One region of the Dongia sp. P2_B8 genome, then DNA from elsewhere that is predicted to be linked to it. Evidence: riboswitches for the same ligand, from Rfam matches in the RefSeq annotation. Region 1 holds a riboswitch; the other holds the start of a gene.
The links. Region 1 has a riboswitch for glycine ahead of gcvT (glycine cleavage system aminomethyltransferase GcvT). Riboswitches for the same ligand answer to the same signal wherever they lie in the genome.
Positions count from the first base shown of each region.

Region 2: another riboswitch for glycine. It lies ahead of AC1DWZ_RS13250 (glutamine synthetase family protein); the one in region 1 lies ahead of gcvT (glycine cleavage system aminomethyltransferase GcvT).

Region 1 is NZ_JBFUDM010000006.1:193,327-200,173, forward strand. It holds gene recQ (DNA helicase RecQ) at 1-863, shown strand, start outside; gene AC1DWZ_RS17660 (cysteine hydrolase family protein) at 990-1,547, opposite strand; gene rnhA (ribonuclease HI) at 1,579-2,028, opposite strand; gene AC1DWZ_RS17670 (homoserine kinase) at 2,025-2,984, opposite strand; gene ispH (4-hydroxy-3-methylbut-2-enyl diphosphate reductase) at 3,003-3,947, opposite strand; gene AC1DWZ_RS17680 (CDGSH iron-sulfur domain-containing protein) at 4,246-4,485, shown strand; gene AC1DWZ_RS17685 (hypothetical protein) at 4,527-5,075, shown strand; glycine riboswitch at 5,234-5,339, shown strand; glycine riboswitch at 5,343-5,467, shown strand; gene gcvT (glycine cleavage system aminomethyltransferase GcvT) at 5,536-6,708, shown strand; gene gcvH (glycine cleavage system protein GcvH) at 6,787-6,847, shown strand, end outside.
Region 2 is NZ_JBFUDM010000003.1:1,216,255-1,223,101, reverse strand. It holds gene AC1DWZ_RS13270 (RidA family protein) at 1-2, opposite strand, end outside; gene AC1DWZ_RS13265 (4-hydroxyphenylacetate 3-hydroxylase family protein) at 7-1,473, opposite strand; gene AC1DWZ_RS13260 (LysR family transcriptional regulator) at 1,582-2,484, shown strand; gene AC1DWZ_RS13255 (amino acid permease) at 2,813-4,363, shown strand; glycine riboswitch at 4,471-4,579, shown strand; glycine riboswitch at 4,581-4,695, shown strand; gene AC1DWZ_RS13250 (glutamine synthetase family protein) at 4,825-6,198, shown strand; gene AC1DWZ_RS13245 (aldehyde dehydrogenase family protein) at 6,272-6,847, shown strand, end outside.

The DNA of each region.
Region 1 (6,847 bases):
GCCGCGACGGTGCCCCCGCCGACGCCTGGCTCGCCTTCGGTCTTTCAGACGTGGTGCTGTTGCGCCGGCGGATCGAAGAATCGGAACTCTCGGACGCCCGCAAGGTGGTAAGCCGCCGGAAGCTCGATGCGCTGCTATCCTTCTGCGAGGCGACCGCCTGCCGGCGCATGGCACTGCTGGCCTATCTCGGCGAACAATCGCAGCCCTGCGGCAATTGCGATATCTGCCTGGAGCCCGGCGAGACCTGGGATGCCAGCGTTGCGGCACAGAAGCTGCTGTCGGTCTGCTGGCGCACGGGTCAGCGCTTTGGCGTCGGCCATCTCATTGACGTGCTGCGCGGCGAGGCTACCGACAAGGTGACACGCTTCGGTCATGAACAGTTGCCGGTCTTCGGCATCGGCCGCGATATTGACGCCAATGCCTGGAAATCGCTGGCACGGCAGTTGGTCTCCCTGGGCTATCTCGTCGTGCAGAGCGACCAGTTCAACACGCTGGCGGTCAGCGAAACCGCGCGGCCCCTGCTGAAGGGCGAAGAGAAGCTGAATTTGCGCCGCGCCACCGTGAATTTGGGCGGCGGCAAGAAGCCGCGCCGCAACGGCACGGCAGAGGCGACCACCGCAGCAGCTCTCGCCCGTGCCGACGTCGCCCAGGATTTGTGGGATGCCCTGCGCGCACGGCGGCGCGACTTGGCTTCCGTCCAGAACCTGCCGCCCTATGTCATTTTCCATGACGCGACGCTCCTGGAGATCGCGCACCGCAAGCCGCAGACCTTGGAAGATTTCCTCGCTATCCCCGGCATCGGCGAACGCAAGATGAAACGCTACGGCGCCGATTTCCTCGAGGTGCTGGCCGCGTTCAGGTAGCCAAGTCCTTAACCAACTCACCTCCCCTCTTGAGGGGGAGGTCGCGCGAAGCGCGGGCGGGGGGTGTTCTTCGTGGTGAGATACCCCCTCCCCGACCCTCCACCTCAAGGGGGGAGGGGGGAAGAACTAAAATCCCACGTCTGCCGCCTTCTTCACCGTCACCACACATTTCCCGGCGTCGAAGCCATCCAGCAAGGTGTTGTGGTGCGCGATTATCTGGTCGCAGGTGAGCGCACCCCTGTCGCCAGTCATGTGGCCATCGCCCAGCAACGTCACATCGTAGCCCATCGTCACAGCACGGCGCGTCGTCGTGTCGACGCAATATTGGGTCATGCAGCCGCAGATAACGAGATGGGTGATGCCGCGCTTCTGGAGCTGTGCCTCCAGGTCGGTCTCGTAGAAGGAATCGCAGGCGGTCTTGTGCACCAGGGCTTCGCCCGGCAGCGGTGCGATCTCCGGCCTCAATTCCCAGCCGGGCTGGCCTTTTGCCAAGCGATGATCGCCCTGATCATTGTGCTGCACGATGATGACGGGCACGCCAGCCGCGCGAGCGCGTTTTTGCACGGCTTGCAGGCGTGCGACGACCTCATCGAGCGCCTTGTCGAGAACCGGCATCCGATCCGGCGTACCGGCACCGGCCAGGATTGCCTTTTGCACATCGATAATGAGCAAAGCAGTCGTCATCGCATCACCTCCCCTTGTCAGCGGCCAGTTATCAACGACCCGGAATAGCGGCCCTAGCCAGCGCATCGGCGCGTTCGTTTTCGACATGGCCAGCATGGCCCTTTACCCAGATCCAGTCGATCTTATGGTTCTTGAGAGCGGTGTCCAGGCGTTGCCATAGATCGACATTCTTGACGGGTTTTTTGTCGGAGGTCTTCCAGCCGGTACGCTTCCAATTGTGGATCCAAGTGGTGATTCCGTTCTTCACATATTGGCTGTCCGTGTGGAGGCGCACGTGAGTGGCGCTCTTCATCGCTTCGAGGGCTGCGATCGCCGCCATCAATTCCATGCGGTTGTTGGTGGTCGCAGCCTCGCCGCCGGAAAGTTCTTTCTCCACATCGCCATAGCGCAGGAGAGCGCCCCAGCCGCCGGGGCCGGGATTGCCACTGCAAGCACCGTCGGTAAAAACATCGACGATCTTAAGAGCCATTGCCGTGGTCATAGGCCGTACGCCGCGATAGTCTTCGCCTGCTGGTGGAAACGCAGTTTCTTCAGATATTCCAGCGGATCCTTCGGCTGTACGAACGCACCCGGCGGATGGTTGAGCCAGTCATAGAGCCGCGTCAGCAGAAAGCGCAGCGCGCCACCGCGGGCCAGCACCGGCAGTGCTGCCAATTCCTTGTCCGACAGCGAGCGCAATTTGGTGTAGCTGTCGATCATCGACTTCGCCTTGGTGATATTGAATTCGCCCTTGATCTCGAAGCACCACGCGTTGAGACAGATGGCGAGGTCGTAGGTCAGGAAATCGGTGCAGGCAAAATAGAAATCGATGAGGCCGGAGAGCCGGTCGCCGAGGAAGAAGACATTGTCCGGAAAAAGATCGGCATGGATGACGCCGACCTCAAGATCCTGCGGCCAATGAGCCTCGAGAAATTTGAGCTCGTCCTGGATGATCTCGGAGAGGCCCGGCGACACTTCATCGGCACGGTCCTTGGTGTTTGCAACCAACGTCCGCCAGCCACTGAGCGAGAGATTGTTCGGGCGCTTCAAGGCAAAATCACGGCCCTTGATATGGAACTCCGCCATGGCGGTGCCCAGCAATTGGCAATGGCGTTCCGTCGGACGGCGCGGCCACATGCCTTCGAGGAAACTGATGATGGCGGCTGGCCGGCCACAGAGTTCGTGCAACGACGCCCCGTCCTGCGCCTTGATCGGCGTGGGGCAGCTCAGCCCCTTGGCAGCGAGATGTTCCATCAGCCCCAGGAAGAAGGGCAGATCCTCGCGGTGCACGCGCTTTTCATAGAGGGTCAGGATGTAGCTGCCCTTGGTGGTGTGCATCAGGAAATTGGAGTTCTCGACACCCTCGGCAATGCCCTTGCAGGACACCACATCGCCAATGTCATAGGCTTTCACGAAGGCAGCAAGCTCGCCATCGGGCACTTCGGTATAGACAGCCATGGCGAGGATCCGGACAGGTTATGCGGTGAGGGCGCGCGGCAGCTTGAAATGGGTGGTTTCGGTGGTAACCGAGACCTCGTCGGTCACGATATCGAAGCGATCGCGCACGGCACCGATCACTTCCTGCACCAGGATCTCCGGTGCCGAAGCGCCGGCGGTGATGCCAACCGTCTTGATGCCGTCGAACCAGGCCCAGTCGATCTCCGAGGCCTTCTGCACCAGATAGGCGTTGGCACAGCCGGCGACCAGCGCCACTTCCACAAGGCGGCGCGAATTTGACGAATTGGGCGCGCCGATCACCAGCATCAGGTCGCATTTCTCGGCGATCGCCTTCACCGCCTGCTGGCGGTTGGTGGTGGCGTAGCAGATGTCTTCCTTGCGCGGCCCGTGGATATTGGGGAAACGGCGCTTGAGGACGGAAATGATGCCGATCGTGTCGTCGATCGAGAGCGTGGTCTGGGTAATATAGGCCAGCGCCAGCGGATTGCTGACGGTGATCTTCTCGGCATCCTCGGCGGTTTCCACCAACGACACCGCCCCTTCGGGCAATTGGCCGACGGTGCCGATGACTTCCGGATGACCCGCGTGACCGATGAGGATGATGTGCTGACCGGCGGCAAAATGGCCTTCGGCCTCGCGGTGCACTTTGGACACCAGCGGGCAGGTGGCATCGAGATACATGAGTTCGCGCCGCTCGGCCTCGGCCGGGATCGCCTTGGGCACGCCATGGGCGGAAAAGACCACCGGGAACTGGCCAGGAATCTCGTCCAGCTCTTCGACGAAGATGGCGCCCTTCTTCTCCAGCGCTTCAACCACATGGCGATTGTGGACGATTTCGTGGCGCACATATACCGGGGCGCCATAGCGTTCCAGCGCCCGCTCGACGATCTGAATGGCGCGGTCGACACCGGCGCAAAAACCACGCGGGGCGGCCAGATAGACAGTCAGGTTGCTCTTGCTCATCACGGCCTAATTTTGGTCGAAAACTCTTGCCTGGAATATAGGGTTTTCAGGCCCAGTGGCAAGTCAAAGGGGGTGGCAAGTCAAACGGGGTGGCAAGTCAAGCGGGGGCAATGCCAAAGGGATCAATTTGCCATCGTTTTTCCGCAAGTTGGGGGTGGATCGGGCAGATGGCCGCGCTTGTGGAAGCCGGGCCGCTCTACTAAAGTCAAAGAAGCGTTAACGTGGCCGGGGCAGCACCTGGGCCGAGTCCGCGGACGACCAGCTTCGACGAGCGCCTTTGGGGGGCCTGGAGATCATCATGACAAATCCGCAAATCGCGCAGAAATCGCCATTCAAGGTCGATGTCGAGGCGGGGAAATCCTATTTCTGGTGTGCCTGCGGACGCAGCCAGAAGCAGCCCTTTTGCGACGGCTCCCACAAGGGCAGCGAATTCAGCCCGGTCAAGTTCGACGCGACCGAGGCCAAGGCCGTCTTTTTCTGCGGCTGCAAACACACCCACAAATCGCCGCTGTGCGACGGTTCGCATTCGAAACTTTGAGTGCGGCTAAGGCGCGCGCGGAAAGGATTATGATGATCGGCATGACCAAAATCGGGCAGAACCTGCTCTGCGCGTTGGGTGCGGCCTTGCTGCTCTCGGGCTGCACCAATCCAATTGCGGAACAGTCCCGGCCCTGCCCGCCGGTCAAGGTCCTGCAGGATGCCGCCTACCTGACGCGCTTTGCCGGCGAGAGCGAAGATCTGGCCGACACCTCGTTCGAAGCTCGCATCGCCAGGTCGCAGTCGATGTGCACCTACGTCATCGATACCGATACGGGGCTAACCTCGATCCGCACGGAACTCAGCGTCGAGTTCGCAGCCTCCCGCGGACCGCAGAATGCCGACAGCGCCGCCAAGTTCAATTACTGGGTCCGCATCACCGGACCGGGTGGCACGCACATGCCGGGCGACCAGAGTCTTGATGTCGAAATCCCCTTCACCGCGGCCAAGGTGCAGGGCATCGCCCAGGATCAGGTCGAAATTCTGCTGCCCCTGCGCAAGGGCGAGAATGGCGAATTCTATCGCATCAATATCGGCCTGGTGGTGACTGAGAAAGAACTGGCCTTCAACCGGCGCAACCCGCAGTTCTAACCGAGTCGCCAGTCCATGACCGGGCCATGACCGGGCCATGACCGGGCAACGATCGGCGGCTGATCGGACAGCGGCTCCCGCCGCCACGCGTGCCGCGTCTGCACAAAAAAATGCCGCTTGACGGATAGTCGTGCGCCGGCCCATCTTGCGCGCGGCAAAACCCGTTATCGGGAGAGACCTCCCCCCAGCCAGAGTGACTGGGGGCAGGCGCCGAAGGAGCAACCGCCCCCGGAAACTCTCAGGCAAAAGGACCGATACGGGGAAAAACTCTGGAAAGCGGATGGCCTCACAGCTGGGCTTCATCCCACCGAAGGAGTAAACCGCCAGCTTGTTTGCGTGCCTTTTTATGGCACGCGGGTTGTCGGCCAATCTCTCAGGTCCCGAAGACAGAGGGGGGTCGCGCGGGTTTTCCCATGGAGGAATTCCCGGTCGCGGTCGCCATTCGTCGGAGGGTTTCTTTGTGAGTGCCACTGCCAGTACTTCGGGCCCCAATACTTCAGGCCAGGGCGCCGATGCGCCGCTCCTCGTCACACAATTGCATGATCTGCATGTCGAACTCGGTGCCAAGATGGTGCCGTTCGCAGGCTATGACATGCCTGTGCAATACCCGACCGGCATCCTGACCGAACATCTGCACACGCGCACGAGCGCTGGCCTGTTCGATGTCTCGCATATGGGCCAGATCCGCATCACAGGCGAGAATTTTGCCACCGCAGCAGCGGCGCTTGAGCGCCTGTGCCCGGCGGATTTCCAGGCCTTGCAACCGGGCCAGCAGCGCTACAGCTTCTTCACCGACAATGCTGCCGGCATCCTCGATGATCTGATGGTGACCCGCATGGGTCCAGGCGATGCCTCAGATCATCTGTTCATGGTCGTGAATGCCGGCTGCAAGGACGCCGACATCGCGCATTTGAAGGCCAAACTCAACCACCGCTGCGAGATCGAGGTATTGGCCGACCGGGCGCTGGTGGCGCTGCAAGGGCCTAAGGCCGCCGCCGTCTTTGCGCGCCTGGCGCCAGAGAGCGCCAAGCTCAAATTCATGAGCGGTGCCCGGCTGAAAGCCACCGGCTTCGACATCATCGCCACCCGATCGGGCTATACCGGCGAGGACGGGTTCGAGATCTCTGTCGCCAATGCAGACGCCGTGGCCTTGGTCAAAAAGCTGCTAGCGGATCCCGACGTGAAGCCGATCGGCCTTGGGGCCCGCGATTCGCTGCGCCTGGAAGCTGGCCTTTGTCTCTATGGCAACGACATCACCGAAAAGACCAATCCGGTCGAAGCCAACCTTGTCTGGGCCATGCAGAAGCGCCGTCGTGAAGAAGGCGGTTTCCCCGGTGCCGGCATCGTACAGCGGCAATTGGCGGCAGGCCCCGTGCGGAAGCGTGTCGGCATTCTGCCGGAGGGCAAGGCACCGGCGCGGGCGCATACCGAGATCACCGATTTCGGTGGCCGCGTGATCGGGGAGATCACGTCAGGTGGCTTTGGTCCAAGCCTCGGGGCGCCGGTCGCCATGGGCTATGTCGAAACGGCCCATGCCGCCATCGGCACCGAGATCAATCTTATGGTGCGCGGCAAGGCCTTGCCCGCCAAGATCGCCGCCATGCCTTTCGTACCCCATCGTTATCAGCGCTGACCGGCGATGGTCAGCTTCACCGGAGAACGGCGCGACGATCCGTCGAAGCGCCGCAAACAGACAGAGGAGAGTACCCCCATGAGCGGCATCCGCTTCAGCAAAGATCATGAATGGGTGAAGATCGACGGCGATGTCGCCA
Region 2 (6,847 bases), on a different contig from region 1:
ATCTCTTTACTTCTTCTTCCACTGGTTCATGACGCGATCCGACAAACCGGCGCAATCCTTCACATAATCCAGCGCGCTCGACATGTCGAAATTCATATAGATGGCATTGAGATGCGCAAAGGGCGGGGATTGCGCGAACAGCTCGAACGTCACCATGTGCCCGGCGCGGTCGGAATTGAGAAGATCGCGGGCAAAGGCCAGCAACTTGCGGCGATCATCCGCCTGCCAGAATTCGTTGACCGTATAGTACTTGTCCATCCACGGCTTGATTTCCGGATTGTCGAAGGTGGCCTTGCTCGGCGTCACACAGATCTGCCCGCCGCACAATTCGCGCGCCAATTGCATCATCGCCGGCAGCTGATTGATCGCCGCATGCCGCCCGGTATAGAGCAGCGACTGGTTCGGCATCAAAAGCCCTCCCGGGCTCGGCTGCGCCATGGTGATGGCGGCCGTGAGATGCGCGTTGATCATCTCGCGGTATTGAATGAGGAGCGCCAGCTTCTCGCGCACCGCCGGCTGGGCGTCGAGGCCGGTCTGCTTGGCATTGAACGCCGCTGCCCCCAGCATCATGTCGGCGATATACAGAAGGCGCAACGTGTAGGGATAGGCGCTGTAACGGTGCAAGGTTCCGCGGATATAGGCAGCCGCCCGCGTGTGGCGATGGAACAGCACATTCTCCCATGGCACGAACACATCATCGAAAATCAGCAGCGTGTCGACCTCGTCGGCGCGGTTGGAGAGCGGATAATCGTCAACCGGTGCCCGGCCAGTGAAACCGGAGCGGCAGATATGCTTGAGGCCGGGCGAGCCCATATCGCAGATGAACCCCAGCGCATAGTCGCTGAGCTTGTCGTCGCCCCAATTGGCGATGGTCGGCTTCACAAAAGCCTGGTTGGCATAGGCCGCCGCGGTCTCATATTTCGCTCCGCGCACGATGATACCGGCATCGGTCTCCTTGACCAGATGCAACAGCATGTCCGGATCCTGGTCCTGCGGCCGCTTCGAGCGGTCGCCCTTGGGATCGGTATTGGCCGAGACGTGGAACGTGTCGGAATCCAGCACATGCTGGATATGGTGTTCGATATTCTTCGAGAATTGCGGATCGACCTCGTTCAACACATCGCGCCCGTCATAGAGTGACCACATCTCGCCCACCGTCTCGTCGCCGACGCGCACCGCGTAACCTTTGATGTCCCGCATCACCGTGTCGATGGCGCGGCGCTTGGCATGCCAATCTTCCTGCGTGTGCGGCAGCTTGTAGCCGATGCAGTTTTCCTGGCCGGATTTCTCGTCGCGATAGGCCATGACCTCCTTCGTCTTAGCCTCATGCGCCATGTCGTAGATCCGGGCACGGATATCGACGATCGGCTTGAACGCCGGATGCGTGGTGACGTCCTTGACCTTCTCACCATCGATCCAGACGTTGCGACCATCCTTCAGGCTGTCGCGATATTGGGCACCTGTCCGCAGCATGCAAATTCTCCCTCTTCCGGGTCTTTTCGACTCCGCTCCCACCATCTTGCGCAGCGAGCTCAGCAATGAGAAAATATTATTATCTGTCGAATTGGATCGGATTTATCGATGCCGTTTACTCTGAAGCAACTGCGCTATTTCGTGGCCACCGCCGAAACCGGCAGCGTGACCCTCGCGGCCCAGCGGGTAAATATCTCCCAACCCTCTGTTTCCGCAGCGATTGCCGAGCTCGAGACACGTTTCGGCGTCGACCTCTTCGTCCGCCACCATGCCCAGGGCCTCAGCCTCACCGCCGCCGGGCGTGAGCTGCTGACCGATGCCAAGAGCCTGCTTGATCATGCCGACGATGTGCGGCTCGGCGCCATGGGATTGGGCCAGGACGTGGCGGGCGAGCTTCATATCGGCTGCTTCCAGACCGTGGCGCCCCTGGTCCTGCCGCGCCTCATCGGCACACTCGCCGTCGCTCACCCCGAGATCAGCGTGAAACTCCACGAGCATCATGTGCAGGGCGTGCTCGACGGGTTGCGCGCCGGCGAGTTTGAATTCGCCCTCACCTACGATCTCGGCCTCGATGACGATATCGAGTTCGACTCTCTCACCGAGGTGCCACTGCATTGCATTCTCGCCAAGGATCACCCGCTCGCCAAACAGAATGCCGTCGCCATCGCCGACCTCATCGCCTATCCGATGGTGCTGCTCGCCTTGCCACACAGCCGCGACTATTTCCTCTCCATCATCTATGGCCTCGGCCTGCAGCCGCGCGTGGCTTATGAGACGCCGAGCTTTGAGATGGTGCGCGGCCTTGTCGCCAACTCGGATGCCTTCTCGATCATGCATTCGCGGCCTTTGAGCGACTGGTCCCTGGATGGCCGCCGGCTCGTCTTCCCGCCGATCAAGGAAAAGCTGCGCCCGACGCGCTTGGGCCTCGCTCGCCTTAAGAAACTGCGCCCCACCAAGCGCGCGCTGGCCTTCGCCGAACTGTGCCGCAAACACTTCGCGTCAACGCGTTGAAATGCCGCGTATGGTTAATTGTTGGGCGGCCACAACAAATAATACACTCGGTCAGCAACGCTACTAATTGAGCGCTGCAGTGCAATAGCCCCTGCCCATGGTAGTTCCTGCCCTGGCTGCCCCCACTCTTACTCTTTGATCCGGCTGCAAAAGTTAACGCCGTCTTTACATTTTCTTTACGCCGCGCATACTTCCAGCCATCCGATTGGCGGGAAATCGACCGATATGAGTCGGCAAAGGACCCCATCCATCCGGATGGGGTCGGGTCAGCGTGGAGCCAACGGCGGGGAGTGCCGCCGCGCAAGACCGCAAACTGAGGGGGTTTATCATGGCAGTACCAAGTCATCATGAGGAGGACGTAAAAGTCCTCCACAGTATGGGTTATTCTCAAGAGCTTTCCCGCCGCATGGGCGGGTTCCAGAACTTCGCGATCTCTTTCTCCATCATCTGCATCCTTGCCGGCGGCATCGGCGCCTACACCGTCGCCTTCGGCGCGGCGGGCGGCGGTTCGATCGGCATCGGCTGGATCGTCGGCTCGGTGTTCGCTCTGCTCGTGGCAGCCGCCATGGGTCAGATCGCCTCCGCCTATCCAACCGCGGGTGGTCTCTATCATTGGGGTTCGATCCTTGGTGGCCGTGGCTGGGGCTGGGCAACTGCCTGGATCAACCTCATCGGCTTGCTCTTCGTCGTCTCGTCCGTGAACTATGGTGTTTATCTGTTGCTGCGCGACCTCGTTCTGGTCGGCGTCTTCGGCATGGACCCCGCGATGTTCACCGGCACCCATCTCACCATTGCCGTCGCGATCATCACCTTCACGCAGGCAGTCTTGAACTATATGGGCATCAAGGCGACCACGATCCTGACCGATTTCTCCGGCTATCTGATCATGGGCGTGTCGTTCGTCCTGATCGCCGGTCTTTTGATCGGTTCGCCGGTACCGCTCGACTTTTCCCGTCTGGTGACCTTCACCAACAACACGGGTGATTTAGGTGCCGGAACCTGGCCGGCGACGGGCAGCTTGATGTTTGCCTTCATCCTTGGCCTGCTGCACGTGTGCTACACGATCACCGGCTTCGATGCTTCGGCGCATACGTCGGAAGAAACCCGTGACGCGCAGCGCGCTGTGCCGCGCGGCATGATCACGGCCGTGTTCTGGTCGGCTCTGTTCGGCTGGTTGCTTGTGGTGGCAGTGCTGCTTGCCATGCCGGACATGACCGAAGGTGCGGCCAAGGGCTGGTCGGTGTTCTACTACGTCCTCGAATCCAACGGCATGCCGCATTGGATCAAGGATCTGCTAGCCATCGGCATCGTTCTTGCCAACTACCTCTGTGCCCTTGCCGGCATGACCTCGCTTTCGCGCATGATCTATGCGTTCGCGCGTGACGGCGGCATCCCGGGTGCGTCGAAGTTCCTGCGTCAGGTCAGCCCGAAACACCGCACTCCCGGTGCGGCAATCTGGGTTGGCGCCGGCTTGTGCTTCATCCTGGGTTGGGTCTGCGGCGCTGATGCCAACGCCTATATCGTCCTGGCGTCTGGTTGTGCGGTGTTCCTCTACGTCTCCTACATCATGCCGATCGGTGCGGGCATCCTGGCCGAAGGCAAGAGCTGGACGAAGAAGGGCCCGTTCAATCTCGGTGTCTGGTCGAAGCCGGTTGGCGTTCTGGCCGTTCTCGGCGGCGCCGTGCTCGCCTTCGTCGGCTTCCAGCCACCCTACCAGTTGGTGGGTCAGTTCCTGGCTGCTGCGATCGTGCTGCTGATCGTGATCTGGTTCGCGTTTGAAAAGAGCCGGTTCCCCGGTCCGCCGCTCACCGAAGCGGATGTAAAGGCACGTCAGGCTGAAATCGCCAAGGAAGAAGCGGCGCTGGGTGGCGCTGGCTGATCCCACAACAAAGCGAATATCATCTGGGGAGGCAGTGCAAACTGCCTCCCTTTTTCTTTTCCAGCTTGACCTTTCCATGGGGCAATCACACACTCCGGCCGCACAATCCTCCGACCTCGGGAGAGACTGGCACGGCCGCAAAAGAGACGCGGCCGGATCGGCGCCGAAGGAGCAACCGCCCCCGGAAACTCTCAGGCAAAAGGACCAGGTCGGAACCGTCATCTCTGGAAAGCGGGCGACGGACGTCGTCGCCTCACCGACGGAGTAAACCGGGCATCTTTTCCTTAGATGCCCCGGCGAATCTCTCAGGTCTCAAAGACAGAGGGGGGCTGACCGGCAGATCTTTCGCCGGCCGCACCAACCCGACGTCGGGGAGCCACACTTCGCATTCCAAGACATCATTGCCGCAAGCTTGAGCGCGGCCTAAATTCCAATTCATAGATCGAACAGGGGGAACACAAATGCCGTTGAAACCGGAACAAGTCAAAACCGTCGCACAAGCCAAGAAGATCGTCGAGGAGCGGGGCCTCACCCATGTGAAGGTCGGCGTGTTCGATGGCGATGCCATCCTGCGCGGCAAATACATGTCGAAAGCCAAGTTCTTTTCCGCCCTCGAAGGCGGCTTCGGCTTCTGCGACGTGGTGCTGGGCTGGGACAATCAGGACCAGTTGATCGACGGCCTCAACTATACCGGCTGGCACACAGCCTATCCCGACGCCTGGGCGCGCATCATCCCGGAGACCTGCCGCGATCTGCCGATGGAGGATAACGGCCTCCTCTTCATCTCGGAATTCGTCAACAAGGCGGAAGAGATCTGCGCGCGTGGGACACTGCGCCGCGTCCTCGCCAAGGCCGCCAAGATGGGCTTCGACGTCTATTCGGCCCTTGAGTTCGAATTCTTCATGTTCGACGAAACGCCGGAAAGCATCCGCGAGAAGAACTACAAGAACCTGACGCCGATGACCCCCGGCTGGTTTGGCTATTCCGTCATCCGTAACTCCGTCTGGTCCGAGCTCTACCAGGACATTCTCGACATGTGCGAAAAGATGCGCATGCCGATCGAAGGACTCCACACCGAGACCGGCCCCGGTGTCCTTGAAGCGGCACTCGGCGTCACCTCGGCTCTCGAGGCCGCCGATCGCGGCGCGCTCTTCAAGACCTTCATGAAGGTGCTGGCGCAGCGCCGCGGCCTGATGGCGACCTTCATGGCGAAATGGTCGAACTCCTATCCCGGCCAGTCCGGTCACATTCACATTTCCTTGAAGGGCAAGGACGGCAAGGCCGTCTTCCATGACCCGAAGAAGCCGCACAACATCTCCGACAAGATGCGCTGGTTCATCGGCGGCCAGCAGACCCTGATGCCGGAAGTGCTTGGCATGGTCTCGCCCACCGTCAACTCCTACTCGCGCCTCATCCCCGGCTTCTGGGCGCCGACCAACGCCACCTGGGGCGTCGAGAACCGCACCTGCGCGCTTCGCGTCATTCCTGGGTCGGAAAAATCGCAGCGCGTCGAATACCGCATCGCCGCCGCCGATTGCAATCCGTACCTGGCCCTGGCGGCCGCCATTGGTTCAGGCCTCTACGGCATCGAGAACAAGATCGAACCGATGGCTGCCATCGTCGGCAATTCCTACGAGATGAAGCATCCGGCCAAGCTCGATCTGCCAACCACCTTGTGGGACGCTGCCCAGCGCCTGCGCAAATCGAAGGCCGCGCGTGAACTGTTCGGCGATGCCTTCGTCGAGCATCATGCCGGCACCCGCGAGCATGAGGAGCGTGAGTTCCGCAAGCACATCACTGATTGGGAATTGTCGCGCTACTTCGAAATCATTTGATCTCATCTGCAGCGCCCGCGAGTCCGGCTGGACACGCGGGCGCTATTCTTTTTCAAACACCCCGAGGTTACCTATGTCCGCCACCCAGAAAACCGTCACGCCCATCGACAATTCCGTCTATGTCGAGCGTCCTTACAACACTCAAGCCGAAATCGCCGCGATCCTGAAGGCTGCCGCCAAGGCGCAGATCGACTGGCGCAAGGTGCCGATCGCAGAGCGGGCCAAGATTCTGAACAAGGCGGTCGATGAGTTTCTGAAGGGCAAGGACAAGCACGCCGAGGAAATCACCCGCCAGATGGGCCGCCCGATCACGCAGAGCCCGTTCGAAATGCGCGGCTTCGAAGAGCGCGCCCGCTTCATGATCAATCTGGCACCGGAAGCCCTGGCCGACGTTTCTTTCACCGACAAGCCCGGCTTCACCCGCGTGCTGCACCGTGAGCCGCTGGGTGTCGTCTTCATCGTGGCACCCTGGAACTATCCCTATCTCACCTCCGTGAATGGCGTCGTTCCGGCGCTGATGGCCGGCAATGCGGTCGTCTTGAAGCACTCCGCCCAGACCCCGCTCTGCGCCGAGGATTTCCAGGCCGCATTCGATGCCGCCGGCTTGCCGAAAGGTCTCTTTCAGCATCTCGTCCTCACCCATGACGAT